3 regions of the Cupriavidus sp. 01T418 genome follow, and region 1 is predicted to be linked to each of the others. Evidence: predicted binding sites of a transcription regulator. Region 1 holds the regulator's gene; each other region holds the start of a gene.
The links. Region 1 encodes sigma-54, which starts transcription at its own class of promoters, with help from an activator protein. Its sites were predicted from a motif close to TGGCANGNAANCTGCTTT; they were not measured.

Region 1 (4,157 bases):
GCCAGTGAGTTCCATGCGAATGCTTTCAGGGACGAACTTTCAGTGGCGGGTCAGGGGTGCCATTGCATCAGCAACTGGTGCACGTCGTCGGGGGTGGGCAAAGTAGCCAGTCCGTCGCGCATCTCGCGATCGGACAACAACTGGGCGATCTCGGACAGGATTTCCAGATGCTGCTGGGTGGCCTGTTCGGGCACCAGCAGGAAGATCAGCAGCGCGACCGGCTTGCCGTCCGGCGACTCGAAGGGAATCGGCTCGGCCAGGCGCATGAAGGCGGCCAGCGGCTGTTTCAGTCCCTTGATGCGACCGTGCGGAATGGCAACCCCGGCGCCCAGCCCGGTGGACCCCAGCGATTCGCGGGCGAACAGGTTGTCGGTCACGGTAGCGCGCGCTACGCCATGATTGTTCTCGAAGAGGAGCCCGGCCTGTTCGAACACGCGCTTCTTGCTGGTGACGCTGACGTCGAGGTTGATGTTGCCGGGTGGCAGCAATTTAGCCAAACGATTCATGTGTGGAATGCGCAGCGTTTTCTAGTAAGAGCATGCCCGGGGCCTCGGGGCGTCCCAGCGGGCAGAAAAGATAAAAGACAAGGTCCGATGTTTCACCGGGTATCCCCATGCCGGTGTCGGGCGTGTGGCCATTATAGAGCAGGCCCGCCCCCGCCTTGTGCAATGCAATAGCCGATGCGCGGAAGTGGTGCCGCGCGCACGGAAAAATGGCCGAGCCAAGTGAATTATGTATTGCACAGCATACACCGGTACGTGTGCGTTGCGGAATCCCCTGCGTGGTCCCGGACGGGCGCCAGCAACGAAAAAGCCGCGCTATGGGCGCGGCTTGATTCCATTTTTCAGAGGACTGACACAGGCGGCGCGGTTTGTGGGCCGCCAGGCACGGTCATTGCTGCATCTGCGATTCGGCCATCTGGTACTTGACCGCTTCACGGTCGTGGCTTTGCACGCGATCCTTGTGGCGAATCACTTGCCGGTCGAGCTTGTCGACCAGCGCGTCGATAGCGGCATACAGGTCCTCGTGGTGCGCTTCGACAAAGATGTCCTTGCCCTTCAGATGCAGATTGATTTCCGCGTACTGCCGCCGGTCCTTTTCTTTTGTATTGTCGACAGAGAGCAGCACACTTACGCCAATGACTTGATCGAAATGCCTGACGATACGCTCCAGTTTCGTTTCCACGTACTCACGCAGCGGGGGCGTGATGTCCAAGTGGTGTCCACTGATCTTGAAGTTCATAGCGTTTCTCCTTCTGAAAGAGCTGCATCAGGCAGGCGATGCAGCTCGGCTACAAAGTCTTTCGGAGAGTAACTGCCGGAATCTTGAGCGCCTCGCGGTATTTGGCAACGGTACGCCGTGCCACTACGAAGCCTTGCTCGCCGAGTAATTCGGCGATCCGACTGTCGGACAAGGGGTTCCTGGCGTCTTCGGCTCCTATTAACTGCTTGATCAACGCACGGATTGCCGTTGACGAGGCCGCGCCGCCGGTTTCTGTGGAAACATGACTGCCGAAGAAATACTTCAGCTCGAAAGTCCCCATCGGCGTTGCCATGTATTTATTGGTAGTCACCCGAGAGATGGTGGACTCGTGTAATCCCAGTGTATCGGCAATCTCCCGCAAAACCAAGGGGCGCATCGCAATTTCACCGTGGGTGAAGAAGTTCTTCTGACGTTCGACAATCGCTTGTGCGACGCGCAATATCGTGTCGAACCTTTGCTGGATATTCTTGATCAACCAGCGTGCTTCCTGCAGCTTTTGCTGCAGTCCAGCCGCACCCGCATCGCCTTTTGCACCGCGCAAGATTTGCGCGTACATGTCGTTGATACGTAGTCGCGGCATCACGTCCGGATTGAGTTGCGCGATCCAGCCGCCGTTCAGTTTTCGAACAAACACGTCCGGCACGACGAAGTCGGCGTCCGGCCGGCTGTACGCATGGCCAGGATAGGGCGCCAGCGAACGGATCAGTTCGTGCGCGGACTTGAGTTCCGGCTCGTCCACCTGCAGCGCCTTCTTCAGGCGCGTGTAGTCGCGCACTGCAAGCAGTTCCAGGTGGTTGGTGACAATGTTCAGCGCCAGGTCGCGCTGCGGGTGCTTGAGCCGGCGCAATTGCAGCGCCAGGCACTCGGCTGCGTTGCGTGCGCCCACACCAGGCGGATCGAAGCTCTGCAGCAGGGTGAGGACGGCGTGGACCTCGTCGATTTCGAATTCGAGCTCCTCCGGCAGTTCGCTGCAGATTTCCTCGAGCGAGGCGCTCAGGTAGCCGTCGTCGTCCAGCGATTCCACCAGGAAGATGGCCAGCCCCTTGTCGCGCATGGAAATCTTCAGCGGCGCGAGTTGTTCCATCAGGTATTCGCGCAGCGTGGGTTCGGCATCGCGCAACTGCATCGGCGTCTTTTCGTCGTCGTCGCCCTGCGGGCGGCGGGCGAAATCGTCGAGGCTCCAGTCGCTGCCGTAGTCTTCATTGCTGTCGGAATAATTGTCTTCGGCTTCGGGCGCGCCGTCGGGCCGGTTCTCGCTGGTGCCCTGGCCGTCGGCGGGCGCCGGCGCGGGCGCGCTCTGCAAATTGACCGAGCCGTCGGCAGCGACGCGCAGCGGGCTGTCCAGCCAGTCGTTCTCGCGTTCGAGCAGCGGGTTCTCGGTCAGCGCCTGCTCCACTTCCTGCTGCAGTTCGAGCGTGGACAGTTGCAGCAGCCGGATCGACTGCTGGAGTTGCGGCGTAAGCGCGAGATGCTGCGAGAGGCGGAGCTGAAGCGACGGTTTCATGCGACCTATTTTATGCCCAACTTCCGTACTGGTGGAACGGAAATTGCTATCGCTGACGCCGCCGTGATCGTTTGCCGGACAAAAGGGGGCACCGGAGGCACCTGGGCGCAAATTCGCGCCAGACGCCGCGTGCCGCCCGTGAGCCCTTACATGCGGAAATTCTCGCCCAGGTAGACCTTGCGCACCGATTCGTTGGCAATGATGTCTTCAGGCTGGCCTGAAGCCAGCACGGCGCCTTCGCTGATGATATAGGCGTGATCGCAGATGCCAAGCGTCTCACGCACGTTGTGGTCGGTGATCAGCACGCCGATATTGCGCGCCTTCAGGAAGCTGACGATGCGCTGGATCTCGCCGACCGCGATCGGGTCGACGCCGGCGAAAGGCTCGTCGAGCAGGATGAAGCGCGGCGCCGAAGCCAGCGCACGGGCGATTTCCACGCGGCGGCGCTCGCCGCCGGACAGAGACAGCGCCGGGTTGTCGCGCAGGTGGGCAATCTGCAGGTCATCGAGCAGCGTGTCCAGCCGGCGCTCGATCTCGGTCTTGCCAAGCGGCTTGCCGTCCTGGACCTGCAACTCCAGCACCGCGCGGATGTTCTCCTGCACATTGAGCTTGCGGAACACCGAGGCTTCCTGCGGCAGGTAGGACAGGCCCATGCGGGCCCGTTCGTGGATGGCGAGGCCGCTGATGTGCTTGTCGTCGAGCACGATGTCGCCCTCGTCCAGCGCCACCAGCCCCACGATCATGTAGAAGGAGGTGGTCTTGCCGGCACCGTTGGGCCCCAGCAGCCCAACCACCTCGCCGCTCTTGACGTCGAGAGACACATCCTTGACCACCGTGCGCGAGCCGTAGCGCTTTTTCAGGTGACGCACGACCAGCGTGCTGCTCTCCGTCAGGGCGGCGGGATGGGCGGGCGCGGCCCGGGGAGCGGCCTGGGTAACGGCCTCGGTAACGGTTTGGGTCTGGGTCTCGGTCATGAAGCTGGAATCCGTGGATCGGGCGACGCGGCGGCGTCAGGGGTTGACGGGGGCGGGCGCCGGCTTGAGCTGCACCGGTTTGCCGGCGGCGCCGCTGGCGGGCTGCTCCTGGCGCGGCGACAACACGGCGCGCACGCGCCCGGACGGGCTGCCCGCCGTCGCGTTCTCCGCGCCGCCGCTGGCGGTGTAGAACTCGTTGCGGCTGTCATAGGTGATCACCGCACCGCGGATCTCGTCGACCAGCTTGGCGCCGGCCAGCCGCGCCATGCGTGCGCGCCCGATCAGCTTGGACAATTCCTGCTTGCCGTCATACTCGATGCGGTCGCCCCAGCCGTCGATGTATTCGTCGACGTTGTCACGTTTCTGGCGGATATAGGCCTGCTTGTCGCCCTTGGACGTGGCCACGGCGTACTGGT
Region 2 (4,157 bases), on a different contig from region 1:
TTCGTGCGTGGCCGCCGCCAGCGCCTTTGCCGAACGCTCCGGATTCAGCCAGCACAGGCCGATCACGCCGCCCAGCAGCAGCAGCAGGGCGTTGATCGTGAAGCCCGTCTCGAAGCCAGCATGCATGCCGTGGCGCTGTACCAGTTGCCCCACCACGGCGGGCGCCAGGATGCCCGCCAGCGTGACCAGCGCGGTCTGGATGGACAGTACGCTGCCGCGCTGGGCCTCCGGTACGACCTGCGCCAGGATGGCCGGCGTCAGCGCGAATGCCACGGGCGGCAAACAGGCCGCCACGGCAATCAGCAGGGTCTTCGGTACCGGCGGCAGCGCTACCGACGCAATCACCAGGTACACAATGCCACCCACCAGCGCGGCGATCGAGATGATCACGCCGCGCGCCAGCCGCGACGATGCGCCCCCGCGCAGCATCCGCTGCGACAGCCAGCTCAGGATCAGCGTGACGGGCATGGCGGAGGCCACGATGGCGGCATACCAGCGCCCCGTGGTGACCGGATCGAAGCCCAGGCCCTGTTCGAGGTAGGCCGGCAACCAGGTCAGCCCCAGCGCCAACGCCCAGTAGGCGCAGAAGCCAATGGCCAGGCATGCCAGCACGGTCGGATCGAGAAAGATGCGGCGGTAGGGCAGGCGCGCGGGCATTGCCGCGGCGGTGCCGGATCCCTGGGCGGGTGTATTGGCCAGCGGCCCCTCGCGTCCCACGCATAGCCACATGACGCTCCAGACCGCGCCGATGGCGGCGAGCATCACGAAATTCGCGCGCCACCCCCAGTGCATCGTCACCAGCGGGATCGTCAGTCCCGCCAGCAGCAGGCCCACCGTCGCGCCCTGGTTGAGCATCGCCACCGGCAAATTGCGCTCCTGGTCGGGAAACCATTTGAACAGCGCATGCACCGAGATCGGGAAGGCCGGGCCCTCGGCCGCGCCTAGCAGCATGCGGCACATCAGGATGGTCAGTGCGGAACCGGCCAGTGCCAGCGGTATCTGCAGCAAGGCCCACGCGAGGCCCATCGCCAGCAGCAGCCAGCGCGTGGCCACCCGATTGGAGAGAAATCCCACCAGTACGGTGGATAGCGAAAACAGCCAGAAGAAGCTGCTGGCGATCAGGCCGAACTGCGCCGGCGGCATCTTGAGGTCCGCCATCAGCGGCACGGCGACCATGCCAAGCACGATCTTGTCGAGGAAATTGATCAGCGAGAGCCAGGTCAGCATCGAGGCCATGGCCCAGGCGCTGCGCGGCTGGTAGGACGGAAGGGTGTTCATCGGTTTGCCGGAGGGCATGCAGATTGCAAGAAGGATGCCGCGATGGCATGGCGCAAGCGATAGGCCACCATAGGGCCGATTCCGGATTCGGGCAAGTCACGGTGCAGCATGCGCGCTGCGCGCTGTCCGATGCCCCAATGTGAATCAGGCACCGGCGCCGCACAGGCTTGGTGCGTGACAGATGCGCACTATCGTGGTGCGATGGGCTGCATGTCTGCCGTCAGAGGCTCGCCAAGTGGTGTACGCCGGCATGTATACAAGCTTGTATGCCATGGCACGCTAGTTGCAGAAGTATTCCCCCGGGAGCGTTGTTCCTTATCAAACACGACAAATCTGGGAGCTGCAATGAAAAGACGTGACATGCTGAAGTTGTCGGCGGTAGCCGCCGCGGCACTCTTCGCAACGGCAGGTGTGAGCCCGCTGGCATTGGCGCAGTCCAAGGAGCCGATCAAGGTCGGTATCCTGCATTCGCTGTCCGGCACCATGGCCATTTCCGAGACTTCGCTCAAGGACGTGGCGCTGATGACCATCGACGAGATCAACAAGAGCGGCGGCGTGCTTGGCCGCAAGCTCGAGCCGGTTGTGGTCGATCCCGCTTCCAACTGGCCGCTGTTCGCCGAGAAGGCGCGCCAGCTGATCACCAAGGACAAGGTCGCCGTCACCTTCGGCTGCTGGACCTCGGTCTCGCGCAAGTCGGTGCTGCCCGTCTACGAAGAGCTGAACTCGCTGCTGTTCTACCCGGTGCAGTATGAAGGCGAGGAGATGTCCAAGAACGTGTTCTATACCGGTGCGGCACCCAACCAGCAGGCCATTCCCGCCGTGGAATACCTGATGAGCAAGGAGGGCGGCGGCGCCAAGCGTTTCTTCCTGCTGGGCACCGACTATGTCTACCCGCGCACCACCAACAAGATCCTGCGCGCCTTCCTGAAGAGCAAGGGCGTGGCGGACAAGGATATCGAAGAGGTCTACACGCCGTTCGGCCACAGCGACTACCAGACCATCGTCGCCAATATCAAGAAGTTCTCGCAAGGCGGCAAGACCGCGGTGATTTCCACCATCAACGGCGACTCCAACGTGCCCTTCTACAAGGAGCTGGGYAACGCCGGCCTGAAGGCCAAGGACGTGCCGGTGGTGGCSTTCTCSGTSGGCGAGGAAGARCTGCGCGGSATCGACACCAAGCCGCTGGTSGGYCACCTGGCCGCMTGGAACTACTTCATGTCGGTCAAGAACCCGCAGAACGAAGCCTTCAAGAAGCAATGGGCAGCGTGGGTCAAGGCCAACAACCTGCCGGGCGGCGACAAGCGCGTGACCAACGACCCGATGGAAGCCACCTACGTCGGCATCCATATGTGGGCGCAGGCCGTGAAGAAGGCCGGCACCACCGATACCGACAAGGTGCGCGCCGCGATGTACGGCCAGACCTTCAAGGCGCCGGACGGTTTTACGCTGACCATGGGCGAGAACCACCACCTGTACAAGCCGGTGATGATCGGCGAGGTCAAGGGCGACGGCCAGTTCACGGTGGTGTGGAAGACCCCGGCGGCCGTGCGCGCGCAGCCGTGGAGCCCGTACATCGCGGGTAATGCAGGCAAGCCGGACAAGGTGATGTAAGACGGACTGCGGGTTGGCCTGCGGGCCGGCCTGCAGGCAGCATTGAGCAGGCTTTGCCCGCAAGCTGTCCGCTGTTGGCTTCCCTCTCCCGCATGCGCAAGAGGGGAGCCAGCCATCATCGTTCCATTTTCCATTGCCGCCGGCAGGCGTTTCGTGCCGCGGTGGAAAGCAAAACCCCGCCGATCAAGGTGGTCGCGCGCTTCCTGCGCACGGTCGCAAACCTTATGCACCGACCCTTTTCGCTTTTTTTCGCTTCGAGGTTGCGCGCCATGCTGGCAGCGTTGCTGCTGCTCGCCGCGTGCCCGCTGTGGGCCGCGCCGCTGACGCAGGCCGACCTCAAGCCGCTCGCCGAAGACGACTTCGACGCCAAGACTGCCGCCATCACGGCGATCACCAAGGCGCCGGTGGCGCAGGCGGGCCCCATCCTCAAGGCGCTGCAGGACGATGCGCTGCAATACGCGCCCGGCGTCGGCATGGTGCGCCAGGACGGCGACAAGCTGGTGGACGCCATCAGCGGCAATCCGGTCACGGCCAAGCCCGATGCGCTTGAAGCCCTCACCCTGAACAACAGCCTGCGCGCGATGGTGGACAGTGCTGCCAGCAGCACGCTGCTGCAATCGCCCGACGCGGCGGTGCGCACGCAGGCCGTCAACACGCTGCTGGACCAGCCCGGCAGCGCCTCGCGCGAGGTGGTGGAAGCCGCCCGCAAGGCCGAGGCCGATGCGGAACTGCGCACCAAGCTCGATGTGATCTGGGCCAATATCGTGCTGGCCGAGGGCAGCCGCGACGACCGGCTCGAAGCCATCCGCATCCTTGGCCGCGACAGCAACCCGCAGAGCCGGCAGAAGCTGCAGCCGCTGCTGGAGCGCGATGCCGCCGGCAACTACCGCGAGCCCGATGCCGAACTGCGCCGCGCCGCCCAGCAGGCGCTCGACGCGCTGCGCGGCGACCAGCGCCGCGCGGAACTCTTCGGCAATCTCTTTGCCGGCCTGAGCCTGGGCAGCGTGCTGCTGCTCGCCGCGCTGGGCCTGGCCATCACCTACGGCCTGATCGGCGTCATCAATATGGCGCACGGTGAATTCCTGATGATCGGCGCGTACGCCACGTATATGGTGCAGGGCGTATTCCGCGCGCATTTCGCCAGCGCCTTCGACTGGTATCTGCTGTTCGCACTGCCTGCTTCGTTCCTGGCCTCCGCGGTGGTCGGCTTCGTGCTGGAGCGGCTGGTGCTGCGCCACCTCTACGGCCGTCCGCTGGAAACGCTGCTG
Region 3 (4,157 bases), on a different contig from region 1:
TCCGCCGACGTGAACCATTTCCATGCCGCCGGCGGCGTGGCCTACGTGATCCGCCAGTTGCTCGACGCCGGGCTGCTGCACGAGGACGTGCAGACCGTGGCCGGGCCTGGCCTGGCCCGCTATACGCAGGAACCCGTGATGATCGACGGCGTGCTGCAGTGGCGCGATGGTGCCGCCACCAGCGGCGACGCCACCGTGCTGGCCACCGCCGGGGAGCCGTTTTCCGCCGAAGGCGGCCTGCGCCTGCTGCAGGGCAATCTGGGCCGCGGCATGATCAAGGTGTCGGCGGTGGCGCCGGAGCACCGGGTGGTGGACGCGCCGGCCCGCGTCTTCGATTCGCAGGAAGCCTTGCAGGCCGCGTTCGAAGCCGGCGAACTGGCCGGGGACGTGGTCGCCGTGGTGCGCTTCCAGGGGCCTAATGCCAATGGCATGCCCGAGCTGCACCGTCTTACGCCGGTGCTGGGCGCGCTGCAGGATGCCGGCCACCAGGTGGCGCTGGTCACCGACGGACGCATGTCCGGTGCTTCCGGCAAGGTCCCCGCGGTCATTCATGTGTGCCCAGAGGCACTTGCTGGCGGCCCCTTGTCGCGCGTGCGCGATGGCGACCGTATCCGCGTGGATGCCGTCGCCGGCACGCTGGAATGGCTGGGTGGCGCCGATGGGGGGGCCGGGGAAGCCAGGGAAGCCAGGGAAGCCGAATTCGCGGCGCGCGCTTCGGCGGTGTTGCCGGACGACGCCTTCGCCAGCTTCAGCGTCGGCCGCGGGTTGTTCGGCCTGTTCCGCCGCAATGCGCGGATCGCGGAGGAGGGGGGCAGCGCGCTCGACCTGTCCGAGGCCGATGCACCGGGTGCTGTCCAAACCGGCGCTGTCGTCGCACAATAGGCAGCGCCCCTGCTATTTGTGTCATTTGTGTCTCCGGCAGCCAATTGCTGACGGGGGCGACCCCGAGCCGGCCCATGCGGGTCCTATCATGGCTTTATTGCCGTATGGTTTCCGGAACCGTCCGGCGGCCGGCGCGGGGACTACCGACAAGGATGGGAAAACCATCCGACCATGATCGTTGGAGCAGACATGATCTACATCCTGATGGGCGTTTCCGGCAGCGGAAAGAGCACCGTCGGCCAATTGCTGGCCGAGACCCTGCACTGCGGCTTCCATGATGCCGACGAATTCCACAGCGCCGCCAACAAGGCCAAGATGCACAACGGCATCCCGCTGGCCGACGAAGACCGCTGGCCCTGGCTGGCCGCCATGCGCGCCGCGATCGACGGGGCCCGCGCCGAAGGGCGCACCCATGTGTTCACCTGTTCCGCGCTGCGGCAGACCTATCGCGACCGCCTGACGCCGTCCGACGGCGGCGTGACCTTTGTCTACATGAAGGGCGATGCCGCGGTGATCGGCAGCCGCCTGGCCGAGCGCAGCGACCACTTTTTCAACCCGGCGCTGCTGCAGAGCCAGTTCGAAACCCTGGAAGAGCCGCGCGATGCCCTGGTGCTCGATATCCGCCAGACGCCGCAAGCCCTGGTGCAGCGCATCCTGGCCGAAGTGCCGGCGTGCACGGGGGCGGCGGTCGCGCGCTAGGGCGGTGTCGTCGCCGGCCGGTCCGTTTCTGTTTTTCGCATTCCGCTTTCCGGTTGTTGATCCCTGTTGGTGCGACTGAAGGAGGGGCTGGCAAACATCTTGCTTAATCCATGTCTGATGGCGCGAATGCAGGCTGCTTGCGGCTTTCGTGGCCATAGGTATCCTATAGGTACGGCAGGTACAGCACTTCGAAGCGTGACGAGTCGGTCCGCGGCCTTGCCGCCGGCCTCGGGTGGTGGCCGCAAGATGCCGTGCCGGGAGCAACAAGCCAATCAAAACGGGATTGCCGGCAGTTTGGGCGGCGCCCAAATCAAGGGGGAACGGCCATCATGGCGGCGCGGTTTTTCGACGAGATGCTAGATTGGCACGAGGGCGTGGCAGCAGCAGTCCACGCGGGAGAGTCCCTGCCGGCAGGTGCCGTGCGCGGGCATTACAAGCAGTTCGCGGACTGGCTGGCGCGACAGTCCGAAGGGACCATGGGCAACAAGCGTGCCGAGGCGGACCTGATCTTCCGGCGGGTTGGCATTACCTTCGCCGTCTACGGCGAGAAGGACGAGTCCAACAGCGGCACCGAGCGCACCATCCCGTTCGACGTGATTCCCCGGATTTTCCCCGCCAGCGAGTGGGCTACGCTGGAGCGCGGGCTGCGCCAGCGGGTGTCCGCGCTGAACCGCTTTATCCACGATATCTATCACGGCCAGGACATCATCCGCGCCGGCGTGATCCCGCCCGACCAGATCTACAACAACGCGCAGTACCGGCCCGAGATGCTCGGCATCGACGTGCCGCGCGATATCTACGCCCACATCGCGGGTATCGACGTGGTGCGCGCTGGCGAGGGCGAGTTCTACGTGCTGGAAGACAACCTGCGCGTGCCTTCCGGCGTGTCCTACATGCTGGAAAACCGCAAGATGATGATGCGGTTGTTCCCCGACCTGTTCGCGCGCAACCGCGTGGCGCCGGTGGCCCACTATCCCGACCTGCTGCTCGACATGCTGCGCGGCGTCTCGCCGCAGAACATCACCGATCCCACGGTGGTGGTGCTCACGCCCGRCATGTACAACTCCGCCTACTTCGAGCACGCCTTCCTGGCCCAGCAGATGGGTGTGGAGCTGGTGGAGGGCAGCGACCTGTTCGTGGAGGACGATCATCTCTATATGCGCACCACGCAGGGTCCGCAGCGCATCGACGTGATCTATCGCCGGGTCGACGATGACTTCCTCGACCCGCTGGTATTCCGGCCCGATTCCACGCTGGGCGCGGCGGGGCTGCTGTCGGTCTATCGCGCCGGCAACGTCACCATCTGCAATGCCATCGGCACCGGCGTGGCGGACGACAAATCGATCTACCCCTATGTGCCGGACATGATCCGCTTCTACCTCGGCGAGGAAGCGATCCTGAACAACGTCCCGACCTATATGTGCCGCCGTCCCGACGACCTGCAGTACGTGCTCGATCACATGGACGAACTGGTGGTGAAGGAAACCCACGGCGCCGGCGGCTACGGCATGCTGGTGGGCCCGGCCGCCACGCGCGCCGAGATCGACACCTTCCGCGAGGTCGTGCGGGCGCGTCCGGAGCAGTACATCGCGCAGCCCACGCTCGCGCTTTCCACCTGCCCGACCTATGTCGAGTCCGGCATCGCGCCGCGCCACATCGACCTGCGGCCCTTCGTGCTGTCGGGCAAGGATGTGCGCATGGTGCCCGGCGGACTGACGCGCGTGGCGCTGCGGGAGGGCTCGCTGGTGGTCAATTCCTCGCAGGGCGGAGGCACCAAGGACACCTGGGTGCTGGAGCGCTGAGGCGCGGTGCACGCAAGGATGGTTTGAGCAAGGATGGTTTGAGAATGCACGCGCCGGCCGCCGCCATGCCGGCGGTGTGCGGGCGAACAGCGCCATACGAGGGGACTGACATGCTTAGCCGCACTGCCGACCATCTGTTCTGGATGGCGCGCTACACCGAACGCGCGGAGAATACCGCGCGCATGCTCGATGTGAATTACCAGACCTCGCTGTTGCCGCAATCCGCCGAAGTGGCGGAACAGGGCTGGTGGGCCATGCTCGACATTTCCGAGCTGACACAGGTGTTCGACAACAAATACGACCTGCTCACGCGCGATGACGTGATCGATTTCATGGTGCGGGACATGACCAATGTCTCGTCGATCATGAGCTGCCTGCGGGCGGCCCGCGAGAACGCGCGCGCGGTGCGCGGCTCGCTGACCACCGAGGTGTGGGAAACCATCAACACCACCTGGCTCGATGTGCAGCGCATGATCGCCGACGGCATCCTGGCCGACGATCCCTCGCAGTTCTTCGAATGGGTCAAGTTCCGCTCCCACCTGGCGCGCGGCGTGCAGTTCGGCACCATGCTCAAGGACGATGCCTTCCACTTCATGCGGCTGGGTACCTTCCTGGAACGCGCCGACAATACCGCGCGGATTCTCGACGTCAAGTTCCAGGCCGACACGCTGGACGACAGCGACCCCGATCGCGATGCCAACGATTTCTATCATTGGGCGGCGGTGCTGCGCTCGGTGTCCGGCTTCGAGGTCTATCGCAAGATCTACCGCACGG

Region 2: the regulator sigma-54 is predicted to act here: its motif matches at 1,551-1,568, upstream of urtA (urea ABC transporter substrate-binding protein).
Region 3: the regulator sigma-54 is predicted to act here: its motif matches at 1,670-1,687, upstream of AC1DQ3_RS03640 (circularly permuted type 2 ATP-grasp protein).

The regions. Positions count from the first base shown of each region.
Region 1 covers NZ_JBFTQG010000003.1:363,440-367,596, forward strand. Annotated here, with positions in the region: gene hprK (HPr(Ser) kinase/phosphatase) at 1-15, opposite strand, end outside; gene AC1DQ3_RS05855 (PTS sugar transporter subunit IIA) at 51-506, opposite strand; gene hpf (ribosome hibernation-promoting factor, HPF/YfiA family) at 892-1,242, opposite strand; gene AC1DQ3_RS05865 (RNA polymerase factor sigma-54) at 1,292-2,767, opposite strand; gene lptB (LPS export ABC transporter ATP-binding protein) at 2,914-3,741, opposite strand; gene lptA (lipopolysaccharide transport periplasmic protein LptA) at 3,778-4,157, opposite strand, start outside.
Region 2 covers NZ_JBFTQG010000002.1:213,743-217,899, forward strand. Annotated here, with positions in the region: gene AC1DQ3_RS03060 (MFS transporter) at 1-1,278, opposite strand, end outside; gene urtA (urea ABC transporter substrate-binding protein) at 1,624-2,889, shown strand; gene urtB (urea ABC transporter permease subunit UrtB) at 3,114-4,157, shown strand, end outside.
Region 3 covers NZ_JBFTQG010000002.1:328,982-333,138, forward strand. Annotated here, with positions in the region: gene edd (phosphogluconate dehydratase) at 1-882, shown strand, start outside; gene AC1DQ3_RS03635 (gluconokinase) at 1,072-1,581, shown strand; gene AC1DQ3_RS03640 (circularly permuted type 2 ATP-grasp protein) at 1,911-3,383, shown strand; gene AC1DQ3_RS03645 (alpha-E domain-containing protein) at 3,494-4,157, shown strand, end outside.